DNA from 2 places in the Bacillus sp. F9_6S_D1_P_5 genome. Region 1 is predicted to be linked to the other one. Evidence: a T-box and tRNA genes for the amino acid it is inferred to sense, from the RefSeq annotation. Region 1 holds a T-box; the other holds one or more tRNA genes.

Region 1 (6,348 bases):
ACTATACTCCACAATGACTGGTTCGATAAAGTTTGGATCTTGAACATAAAAAGCTTGTAACGTATCATCATACCCAGCTAGCACTTGCACATGTGAAGCATGCTCAATATCAATACTTAATAAAACGGGAATTCCTTCGCCGAGTAATTTCTTATAAGTTTCCACATTTCCTTTAAAATAACGATATTCATAACCTAATTCTTCCAAATAAGAAACAGTATCTGAAAACTTCGAGCCCGTCATATCAAAAATGAACTCTGCTATTTCATCTTGTGTACGTTTTTCTCCCCATAACTGCAACATCATTTCTAAACTTGTCGGCACACAATAATTATCCTTTTGTACAATGGGAACTATCGGTAAGTGAACCTTTTGGCCATCTGGATTTTTTTCTAAATTATGATATAAAGACTCTTTTAAACTTTTTTCTTCTTTTAATAACTTTTGTAAATCTACAAGTTTATTCATTTTGTAAAGAGCTTCTGCACGTAAATGTACGAAGTAAGTTTTATACGCATGATAAGGAAGCTGATTATTTATGTTATCTATTACGTCTAACACTTCTTCATACTTCCCTAAATCTAATAAATATTTCACCTTTTCAAAATGAAAATATGGTACTTGCGGGAACTTTACAATTGCATCATCAATTAGCTGTAATGCACGTTTTTGTTCCCCTTTATTTGCATATAACTGTGCTAATAAATAAGTAGATAACTCTTCACAATCTTTATGCTGCATGCCGGCTATAAATTGTTCTTCTGCTTTCTCCCATTCACCTGTATGCATATAGACGTAACCCCATTTATCAAATACGGCACGTGCACTATACTCCTCTGCCTTTTGCATATAAAAAAGCGCTTCTTCATTTCGTTTCATTTCTAACAAACATCGTACTAACGTAAAATATGTTTTCGCTAAAAGATCCACTTCTATTTCTTCTTTATTTACCTCTTCTAATGAATCTTTTAACAACTGTTCTACTTCAAGTATTTTCCGCTCATCAATTAACTCATCACAATATAAAGAGAGCGTTCTCATATTTGGGAATTTTTTATAAGCGTAGCGAATGAGGAATGAACTGTATTGGTGCATAAGCCCTTCATCAGTAAGACGTATTAATATATCAAACTCCTTATGTGAAGGAATATTAGCAAGCCAACTCTTCAAATAAGATAAAGTATTCTTTTCTTTTATATATGAAATTTCATTATTTATTTCCTGTAATCCATCTATAAATCTCTTGTCTTTCAAACAAGCATCTAACTGCTTAAAATCTAGCATGTATTCACCTCGAATAATTTTTTGCACTGCTACTTGCTTAGATTTTACACATCATATTGTAGGTATTCAACTAAAATATCCTATAATGGATAGTATTATTTAATATTATTCTAATTTATAACAAAATATAGTAAAAATGATTGTTTTTCTCTGTATTTTGTTTAATTAAATAGAGTAACGTTACATGCGGGTCTTATCTTTTTGAAGCCAAATTCAGTACATAAAATTATATCGGCGATAATTTAAATATATCAGCGATTATACGGTGGATATCAACTTATCAACAAAAAAATCCATACTTCGACACACAGCTATCTTTCAACATTCTACGTCACCAAATGTAATTTTCATATTCGGAGCATATACTAAAGAGGAATGTAGATGAAACGCTCTAAAAAATTTGAGTTCAGCTTCATATTGGGCTAGCCCATCATCATATGTTAATCCTCTAGCCATTAAACGTTCTATAAATTGCTGTTTATCACCTGGATCTCCTGCAATCCCCTCTTCTTTTAATGAGTGATACAATATTTGTTTATCATTATGATGCATATTAGAATCTAATAAGTTCACTTTATCACTTACTCGACATTGAATATTTTTTACTCCTAGTTCACTTAAAAACATCGGTATTTTCATACCAATATTTCCATCTTTTCCGCTTCTCTGCATGTCATTTTCAAATAACTTTTGCAAAGCTCCTAACCTAATAATTTCCGATTGATTCTCTTCATTTAAAAAGTATGAAGACATATTTGATATCCAATGTGGTTCAAAACAGATTATTTTTCCGCCCTTTTTAATTGAATGTATCATTTTTTGTAGCATCGTTTTTGGCGAACTCATATGTAATAAAAAAGCATGACAAATTGCTATATCATATGTATCGTTCAATTCAATCTCTGTAGCATCTCCCTCAAGAAATTCTGTCTCATATGGAAGTAAACGAAACAACTCTCTCGCTTCAGATAATAATGTTTCTCCACTATCAATCCCGGTATACTTTGTTCCTTCTGGAAGTAAAGGCATTAATACTAAGCCTAAATAACCATATCCACAACCGTAATCAACGATATGTGCTGGCTTAGTAATCTTCCAAACTGTATTTACTAAAAATCTTACATAATCGTCATTGTAATATAAATCTCTCGTGTTTTTTAAGTATGTTAGTTTACTGTTCCAATCGTATGTTTCCAAGTTTAACGCCTCCTTTATATATGACATTACAATTCTCCATTTAATGCGGACATTCCTACACTTGAATCCAATGTAAAAAAGTTTAGATTTAATAAAATTAAACTTCTGCTTTCACATTTTCTATAAAAACAAATAGGCATACATATCTACCATGATACGTATACCTATTTGTTTTACATCTCCTCAGGAGCATCCATCCCAAGTAAACGTAATCCCTCTTTTAATACAACTGTCACTGCAAACACTAATGCCAGTCTGCTTTCTTTCTCTTCGCTCTCTTCCAATATACGAACATTTCCGTAATATTTATTGAACGATTGTGCTACATTTAATACGTATTTTGAAATGATTGATGGCTCATTTTTGTTGAAGGCTGCTTCAATTACTTGTGGGAATTTATTCAGTAATTTTACGACGCTCCAGCTATGATCATCTTTTAATGCAAATGTACACGTTTCAAATTCTACACTTTCTTTTCTTAAAATAGAGCACGCACGTGCATGTGTGTACTGTACATACGGTCCTGTTTCACCTTCAAATTTCAGCATGTTTTCTAATGAGAATTCGATATTATGCATACGCTCGTTTTTTAAATCGTGGAAGATAACTGCGCCAACACCGACTTGCTTCGCTACTTCTTCTTTCTGTTTTAAGTTTGGATTTTTCTCTTCAATATTTTGTTTTGCAAGGTCAATTGCTTCTTCAAGTACTTCTTCAAGTAAAATAACTCTTCCTTTACGTGTCGACATTTTCTTACCATCTTTTAAAATGAATCCAAATGGTACATGTTCCATGCCGTCAACCCAATTGTAGCCAAGCTTTTTTAATACCGTGAAAAATTGATTGAAGTGTAGACTTTGTTCCGGTCCAACTACATATAACGCTTTATCAAACGCATATGTGTTTTGACGATATAACGCTGCCGTTAAGTCACGCGTTGCGTAAATCGTCGCACCATCTGATTTTCTAATTAAGCAAGGCGGCATTCCCTCTTCTTCTAAATTAACGACTAACGCACCTTCTGACTCTTCAAGCAAATCATGCCCCTCTAAAATCCCAATAAAATCTTCCATCAAATTATTATAAAAAGCTTCTCCTTGAAAATTAGTAAATTCAACACCGAGAAGTTCATAAATACGAGAAAATTCTTTTAAAGATTCGTGACGGAACCAATTCCAAAGCTCAACAGCTTCTTCATCACTTTCTTCTAATTTCTTAAACCAAGCGCGTCCATCCTCTTCTAGTTCTTCGTCGCCTTTTACCTCTTCATGGAATTGAACATATAACTTAAATAGTTCGCGTATTGGATCCTCTTTAACTACTTCTTCATTTCCCCACTTTTTATAGGCGGTAATTAACTTTCCAAACTGTGTTCCCCAGTCTCCAATATAATTAATTCCTACAACTTCATAACCACATTTTTCAGCGATATGTTTCAGTGAATTTCCAATCATTGTAGAACGTAAATGCCCCATTGAAAAAGGTTTCGCGATATTAGGAGAGGAATAATCGATAACTACAGTTTTTTCACAACCAAAGTGATTTTGGCCGTACTCTTCTTTCTCCGTTAAAATCGTTTTTAATACATCATCACTTACAATTTCACGATTGAAAAATGCATTTACATAAGGACCAACAGCCTCTACCTTCGTAAAAAATGGATCACTTAACTTCTCCGCAACTTCCTTTGCGATAATAGCTGGTGATTTTTTATATTGCTTCGCAAGTGAAAAACATGGAAATGCTGCATCACCGAATTCATCTTGTTTCGGTGTTTCAATTAAATCTAAAATTTGATTTTGCGTTAATTCATTCGTAAAAATATCGGATAAACTTTCCGCAAACTGCGTTTTATAATCCATACTATATAACCTCCTTATTTTTTAAAACACAAAAAACTCGTCTCTAAAAAGAGACGAGTTTAAACCCGTGGTACCACCCTTGTTGTTCATTACGAACCACTTTCCCGTTTATAACGAGGACAGGGGGCCTCGGCTTACTCTACTATTCGTTCAAGAAGCATCTCCGAAGTGCGCTTCATCTTTTTCTTCCGCACTAGGCTCACACCATCCCCAGCTCGCTTTCCTTCTAAAAAAGACTACTCTCTTCATCACAGACATTATATTTAATTAATTATTGCTTATTATACATCTTTTCAAACAATTAGAAAGGATCAATTACACCAAAGTGAAACTTAGCACTTTTTCTTTTATATACGTGAAAATTATGTTTTTCAAATCTAGAACTACGGAAATGATCTTTCAGAACGACACGCTCTCTCGCCACACGCTTCGCTTCTGCAATTGTTTCGTCAGTAATATCATGATACAAAGCGAAGTGTTTTAATCCTTTTATTCCATCTGATTCTATAACAGTTTCTTCAAACATTGGATCAAGGTACACAACATCAAAACTATTGTCTTCACATTGTTTTAAAAACGCGTAATGTTCCGTTTGCTTCACATCAATTCGTTGCATTGCCTCATCAATTTCAGAAACAGATGAAGACCATGTTTTCAAACCATTCTCCATAATATAAGCCATATACTCATTGCCTTCAAGTCCTGTTACTTTTCCGCTCTCACCAACAATATAACTAGCTACAATACTATCTGATGCCATACCGAGCGTACAATCTAACACTGTCATTCCGCTCTCTAATTGCGTGGCTTGTACAAACGGGTCGTGTTCTCCGCGCATTAATCTTTTCACACGAAACATCGCTGAGTTTGGATGAAAGAAAAATGACTCTTCCGTACCTTTCGGATAAATAGCTAATCGGTTCTTCCCTACAACAAGTACATCTTGTCCATATTGCTCATGCAGTTTATGTACTGGTATATCGTTACGTTTAACGAAAGAACCATTTAATTCTGCCGCTACCTTGTTTGCATAATCTGTCATTTCATTATTTGTTCTTCCTGCTGTTGTTACTATCATTGTTTCACCTCTATATAAAGAAAAGAGGGAGATTTACTCTCCCCCTTCTTTAGCAATTCTTTTCGAAAGCTTGTTCTAAGTTCGTAATAATTTCGTCCATAGTTGCACCTTCAATTTCATGACGGTGAATGAAGTGAACAACTTCTTTTCCTTTTAATAATGCCATAGATGGTGAAGATGGAGGAATTTCTCCGAAGTATTCACGCATTTTTGCAGTAGCATCTTTATCTTGACCTGCGAATACAGTTACAAGATGATCAGGTTGTTTTTCAGCACGAACAACTGCTTGACCTGCTGATGGACGTGCTAAACCAGCTGCACAACCACAAACAGAGTTTACAACTACTAAAGTTGTACCTGCCGTGTTTTCCATAAATTCTGTTACAGCTTCTTCTGTAGTTAACTCTTCAAATCCAGAACGCACTAATTCTTGACGCATTGGAATTACCATTTGGCGCATGTATTCTTCATAAGCATTTGACATCTTGTAATCTCTCCTTCAACTTTCATTCCAAATTCATCATATCACGCTCTATTACTAGGTGCAAAAGAAAGATTACGATGATTTCATTTTTTTGTAGGGATTTCACATACCCCTTCACGGCAATGTCCAACTGGGACAAGTTTTCTATTGTTAGCGATATAATCGTATACTTTACTTCCAAATCCAAGTATGATAGATAACTTTATAAAAGGCACGGCAAACCAATAAGATGGAACAGCCTTTGCTAATACATGTATGCTATGAATGCCTTCATACCACTTATTATTTTTAAAAATATACAATCTTTGTTCCATCTTACTTTGTAGTTCTTGAGAAAGTTCATACTTCTCAACTACCTCTTTATCTCGAAATGAAACAAATTTCACCTTACCCTTTTTATCTAATTTTTTCGTACGATCTGCAACCGCCGTACACATCGGACA
Region 2 (6,348 bases), on a different contig from region 1:
CCTTAAGTTGCTTTTCTAAAACCTTTAACCCGGAAATTTCTTTCATAAAGTCTTCCAAAGCAAGAACTAAAGCTGTTCCTTCTTCTGTCAAAGTCATTCCAGAAGAAGCGACGTGAACTAAGTTTTGTTCTTTCAAAACTTGAACTTCACTTCGCAATACTCGTTCTGTCATACCGAGACTTGCTGATAAGTTTCTTCTTCCAATCGGCTGCATGAGCCTAATGTATTGAAGAATTTGCATTCTCGTTTGCATAACAGGTAGCAGATCAGGTAATAATTTTTTTGTGTTCTGAATCCATGAGCGCATATCTTTTCTCCTCACTACATTGGTTCATTTTTCCTAGGTGGTCACTTTACGTCCCGTAGTGACATTTTGTGTCCCACATAGGTTAAAAAAATAATCCCTGCTACGTGTATTATTGTAACAGGAGATAGAAACTTATTCAACTCTTAACTGCATTCTTTATATAGTTTATTATGACACCTTTGTGAATGTTACCATATTCTACTTGTTTTCCGTCTATTTCTACAACCGGAATCATTAAGTGATATTTTTCTAAAAGGTCATTATCTTCATATATATCTATTTCCTCGATTTGAAAAGAATATTCACATTGTACTTCCTGCAAAACTTCTTTTGCCTGCACGCAAAGACCACAATCTTTTTTTGTATACAGTACAACTTTCATCTTCTTCACCTATCCGATCGTTTTTCGTAATGACGAAGCTGGAATATGCATTTGTTCTCTATACTTCGCCACCGTTCTTCGAGAAATAACGATTTCATGCTCTTCTTCTAATAATTTTGAAATCTTTTGATCTGAAAGTGGCTTTTTCTTATTCTCTGCCTCAACAAGTGTTTGAATAAACTGTTTTACACGTTTTGTAGAAACTGCTTCATCTTCAGTCGTTGAAACGGCATTACTAAAGAACGATTTCATCTCAAATAAACCATGTGGTGTTTGCACATATTTATTTCGCGTTGCACGACTAATTGTAGATTCATGCACACTTAACTCTTCCGCCACCTCTTTTAAAGCAAGCGGTTTTAAATACGCTGGACCTTCCCAAAAGAAATCACGTTGTTTTTCCATAATAATAGTCATTACTTGCAGCAATGTCTGTTTTCTCTGTTTCAAACTGCGCATGATCCACTGCACATGCTGATACTTTTCTGATACGTAAGATGCTACTTCACTTTCGCTATTATTAAGAAGCGCACTATACTCAGAATGAATTTCAATTCTTGGCATATTTCTCTCATTCATTTGTAAAACGAGACGATCGCCATCTTTTTTCACCGCCATATCAGGCACAATATAAAGTGGTTTATCAGAAGAAAACGCAAGACCTGGTTTTGGTTGTAATGACGTTATACAATTTACCGCATCCTGCAATTCTTCATTACTACACTTCAACACTTGAACGAGCTTTCGCCAATCTTTCTTCACGAAATAAGCGAAATGATCTTCCACAACCTCTTCTGCTAATCCATTCCGTCTTTGTAAGCGCTTCAATTGCAAAGTTAGACATTCCTGAATATTACGCGCCCCTACCCCTGCTGGCTCGAGTGATTGGACAAGCTCTACAGAGCGGTCGACTACATGAAGCGGCGCGGAAAGGAGATCCGCTAACTCTTCGTTCGTTTCTTGTAAATACCCATTTCCATCCATGTTCATAATAATGAAAGAAGCTATTTTTCGCTCTTCTTCATCTATTTTATAATACTGTATTTGATTTAATAAATGTTGCTGAATCGTTGTAGAATCCACACTGTAGATTTCCATCTGATTCTCGACTTGTTTGCTGGTACTTTTACTTGTGTTAGAGCTCTTTTTCTTCTCCCTCTCAAAACCACCTAACTCAATAAGGGGATTCTCTAACGATTGCTCATACAAAAACTCCGATAATTCTTGTACATTATACTGGAGCATTGTAATCGCTTGCCTTAACTCTTGTGTCATTGCCAAACGTAAGCTTTGTTCTTGTAAAAGACTTGCCTTCAAACTAATCTCCCCCTTGTTTCTATTGTACAATAAGTTTGGTAAAAGGAGAATGCTATCACAGACACCCATTCCAAAATATTATTAATTTATATGTATTAATGAGATTTACAACTTACAACCGAAATTTGAATAATATTGAAAGAAAATAATAAAACACAACAACATTATTACCAAGTACTAATAGTAAATCTTATCACTAGATATAACAAGAGAAAAATAAAAAAGTCCTAACCTACAAAACGTAAGTTAGGACTTTTTGACGCGCCCAGAGGGATTCGAACCCCCGGCAGACGTGGTACCGGAAACCACCGCTCTATCCGGCTGAGCTATGGGCGCATGATTATAGAAAATACTTCATTTTCTTTTCATAATAATAGCAATAAAATCCATCTAAATCAATAAAAATATCCCCATAATCCGTTACGCAACTTAGTTATGAGTATATTAACAAAACACTCTCCCCTAAATTTTCCAATCATAAATTCACCCCAACTCACAAATTATAACCTATGAATTGATATTCCAAAGGGGGCTTCATTCAATGACTGTAATTACGAAATTAAAGCAAACTGTTTCTGGATTAAAAAGTGCACAAGCTAGCTTAGAGGGATTCGCTCTTGATACGGATAACCAACAAGCGAAGCAACTTTTCCAAACAGCTGCGCAGCAAACACAAACGATTATCGATTCTTTAAACCCACGCGTTGAAGAAGTCCAACAAGAAGAACCACAATACTCACAGCAATAACGAATTGGTCGTGCTGTGAAATAGAAAAAGGATGATATGCAGTCATCCTTTTTCTATCACATTACATATTGCAATAGAAACGGAATGATAATTATGCGAAAACTCGGCCTCATAACCGCATTATTTGCCCTTCTATTTAGCTCTTTTACCGGATGTGATAATAGTCCTTTAGATAAAAAAGTGAAAGAAGAAGCAAAACGAACGGAGAAAGAGAAAGGTCCAAAGTTAACAAAAACGAGTACGGAATCCTTTAATCAATCTATATCACAAGGAGCCAAGAAAAGGGCTCTCGCTATGGATGAAATTATAAAAAGCACAGCAGTGAATTCAAATTTAGATCTCTACATAGCAGTTACACCTGAGCATCACGAAAGGTTTGGATTAAAGCCTCTGCGTAAGAAACTTCAAAAACAGCTAAGTGACGAGCATCCTACTTTTGATGTTCGTGTTAGTACAGATAAAAAAATCTTTATGTTACTCGAAAAACTTGAGAGTAAGATCAAGAAAAAAGAAGTATCTAAAGATGAAATTAATAAACAATTAAAATTCATTGGTAAAAAAATGGAGTCTAACACTTAACGCTTTTTAATAGAAAAGGAAGGATCGCAATGTCTAGTAAAGATAAGAACTTAACCCCTGTGCAACAGGAGTATAAAAAATTCGAGCAAGAACGAGAACCGAAGCGCCCTGTCTTAAAAAATTGTATAAAAGCCTTTTTCGTCGGTGGTTTTATTTGCTTCATCGGACAACTCATTTCTACGTTTTATATCACATATTTTGATTTCACTGAGCGTTCAGCAGGAAATCCAACAGTCGCAACTCTCATTTTCATTTCCATGTTACTAACTGGTTTCGGTATATATGACCGCTTTGGGCAGTTTGCTGGAGCAGGCACAGCTGTACCTGTTACTGGATTTGGTAACTCTGTTATTGCCGCATGTATCGAGCACCGAACAGAAGGGTTCGTCCTTGGCGTTGGCGGCAACATGTTTAAATTAGCTGGCTCTGTTATTTTATTTGGTGTCTTTTCCGCTTTCGTCATCGCACTAATTAAAACGATTCTCGTTCAATGGGGAGGGCTATAAATGTTACAAGGACACCGAACGTGGGTATTTAAAAACAAACCCGTTATTATTTCAACAGGAGTTGTTGGCGGACCGTTTGAAGCAAAGGGAAAAATTCCAGAAGACTTCGATATTCTTCATGAAGATTTATGGCTCGGACAGGATTCCTATGAAAAAGCACATAAAATTTTGTTCGAAGAAGCTTGTAGCCGCGCCACTGAAAAAGCAGAACTTCGTAAAGATGATATCCAATTCGTACTTGCAGGAGATTTAATTAATCAAATTACCCCTACAAGTTTTGCTTGCCGTACACTTGGCACTCCATATCTCGGATTATTCGGGGCTTGTTCTACTTCTATGGAAGGTTTAGCACTTGGAGCAAGTATCGTAAATGCAAAAGGCGCAAAATATTTATTAACCGGGGCATCAAGCCATAACACTGCGGTAGAAAAACAGTTCCGCTACCCTACCGAATACGGCGGACAAAAACCACCTACTGCGCAGTGGACAGTAACCGGAGCAGGAGCTGCTATTTTAAGCGATACTGGACATGGCCCTAGAGTAACATCTGCAACAATCGGACGAGTGATTGATATGGGATTAACGGATCCGTTTAATATGGGAGGCGCAATGGCTCCCGCTGCCGTCGATACAATTGAAGCCCACTTACGTGAACGACAAATTGATGCCTCTTACTACGATTTAATCGTAACCGGAGACCTAGGACATGTCGGACGCGAAATTGCTTATGACTTACTACATAAACATGGAACAAAAGTAACGAGCGAACAGTTTCAAGATTGCGGGCTACTCATTTATAGAGAGGGGCAACCTGTCATAGCTGGTGCTAGTGGACCAGGATGCTCCGCAACAGTCGTGTACGGTCATTTATTAAACCGAATGAAAAGAGGAGAGTTCCAAAAGATACTTGTTGTTGCGACAGGCGCTTTACTATCTCCACTTACATTCCAACAAGAAGAAACGATTCCGTGTATCGCTCACGCCGTTTCGATTGAATTTGGAGGTGCAACGCAATGATTTTTTTCTGGGCTTTCGTCATTGGTGGACTCATATGTGTAATCGGCCAACTTATGTTTGATGTAGGTAAACTAACGCCCGCTCATACAATGGCAACACTCGTTGTTGCTGGAGCTATATTAGACGGGTTCAATTTGTATGAACCATTAATTGATTTTGCTGGAGCCGGGGCAACTGTACCTATTACAAGTTTCGGTAATGCCCTCGTTCACGGCGCAATGGAAGAAGCCGCAAAACATGGTATCGTTGGCGTCATTACCGGCATGTTTAAAGTAACGAGCGCCGGTGTATCCGCAGCTATTATTTTCGGCTTCATTGGAGCATTGCTATTCAAACCGAAAGGATAAGAGGTGTTTGTATGACAGTTATCGCTAGCGTTAAAACCTGCCTTGCTAGTGTAAGGGGAGCTCAAGCAAGCCTAAGTTCCCTTTCGCTAAATTCTACAGACAATGAAGCTAAACGCGTATTTCATGAATGTATGTTAGAAATGGACAGTGTCATCGCTGATTTACAGGATAGAGTTTCAGTATTAGAACGTGAAGAACCTCAATATAAAGGGTTTTAAGTAGACTGGAGGAAATGACTATGTCTCACCTGCCGGAATGGACACTTGTCATTCTTCGCTCTGTATTCATATTAATCATTTTATTCACTATTACAAAATGCTTAGGAAAAAGGCAAATTTCTCAGCTTTCCTTTTTTGAATACATAGCAGGAATGACAATCGGTGATATCGCCGCTCAAATAGCTACAGGGCTTGATCAAAAGTTTTTCCATGGTGTCTTTGCAATACTTATTTTCGCCTCAGTACCCTTCTTTGTCGGAATTCTTTCCCTAAAAAACAAAACTGCTAGAGATTTTTTTGAAGGGAAGTCTACAGTGTTAATAAAAGATGGCAAAGTACTTGAGGATAATTTAAAACAAGAAAAATATACAAGTGATGAGTTACTTGAACTTCTTAGAGGAAATGGTGCATTCAGTATAGCTGAAGTCGAATTTGCTGTCTTAGAACCGAGCGGAGAATTAAATGTATTATTAAAGAAAGATTTTCAGCCACTTACTGCAAAAGATCTCGGTTTAAAAGTGCCCAATGAAAAAGAACCACAAACTGTTATTATGGATGGCAATGTACTAGATGAACCTCTTTCCGCAAGCGGTCATAACCGAGCTTGGCTACATTCTGAACTAGAAAAACTCGGTGTTGTCATTGAAAACGTCTTTCTCGGTCAAGTGGATTCATATGGACAACTTACTATCGACATTTATAATGACAAACTACAAATGGCATCTCCTCAAAACAAACCTTTATTATTGGCATCTTTAAAAAAATGTCATGCTGATCTTGAACTATTTTCCTTAGAAACAAAGTCGAAATCAGCGAGCGAAATGTATAGCAAAAATGCGAAACAAATCGAAAAGATTTTAAATAAAGTGACCTATCTTTTAAAAGAATAAATATCGAAAGAACGCTTCAGTAAAAAAGCGTTCTTTT

The links. A T-box is a leader RNA that pairs with one kind of tRNA and senses whether it is charged. The one in region 1 lies ahead of argS (arginine--tRNA ligase), so its partner is inferred to be a tRNA-Arg.
Region 2: it encodes a tRNA-Arg, which carries the amino acid that the T-box ahead of argS (arginine--tRNA ligase) is inferred to sense. The anticodon was not compared.

The regions. Positions count from the first base shown of each region.
Region 1 is NZ_JBTREW010000017.1:43,627-49,974, reverse strand. Features, by position in the region: gene ACUXEY_RS19910 (tetratricopeptide repeat protein) at 1-1,284, opposite strand, end outside; gene ACUXEY_RS19905 (class I SAM-dependent methyltransferase) at 1,603-2,481, opposite strand; gene argS (arginine--tRNA ligase) at 2,655-4,343, opposite strand; T-box leader at 4,390-4,604, opposite strand; gene ACUXEY_RS19895 (class I SAM-dependent methyltransferase) at 4,645-5,421, opposite strand; gene ACUXEY_RS19890 (BrxA/BrxB family bacilliredoxin) at 5,471-5,905, opposite strand; gene ACUXEY_RS19885 (thiol-disulfide oxidoreductase DCC family protein) at 5,989-6,348, opposite strand, start outside.
Region 2 is NZ_JBTREW010000005.1:85,616-91,963, forward strand. Features, by position in the region: gene cggR (gapA transcriptional regulator CggR) at 1-307, opposite strand, end outside; gene ACUXEY_RS08235 (glutaredoxin family protein) at 444-689, opposite strand; gene rpoN (RNA polymerase factor sigma-54) at 699-2,006, opposite strand; tRNA gene ACUXEY_RS08245 (tRNA-Arg) at 2,267-2,342, opposite strand; gene ACUXEY_RS08250 (DUF1657 domain-containing protein) at 2,548-2,754, shown strand; gene ACUXEY_RS08255 (YhcN/YlaJ family sporulation lipoprotein) at 2,848-3,333, shown strand; gene spoVAC (stage V sporulation protein AC) at 3,363-3,839, shown strand; gene spoVAD (stage V sporulation protein AD) at 3,840-4,856, shown strand; gene spoVAE (stage V sporulation protein AE) at 4,853-5,203, shown strand; gene ACUXEY_RS08275 (DUF1657 domain-containing protein) at 5,215-5,421, shown strand; gene ACUXEY_RS08280 (DUF421 domain-containing protein) at 5,442-6,311, shown strand.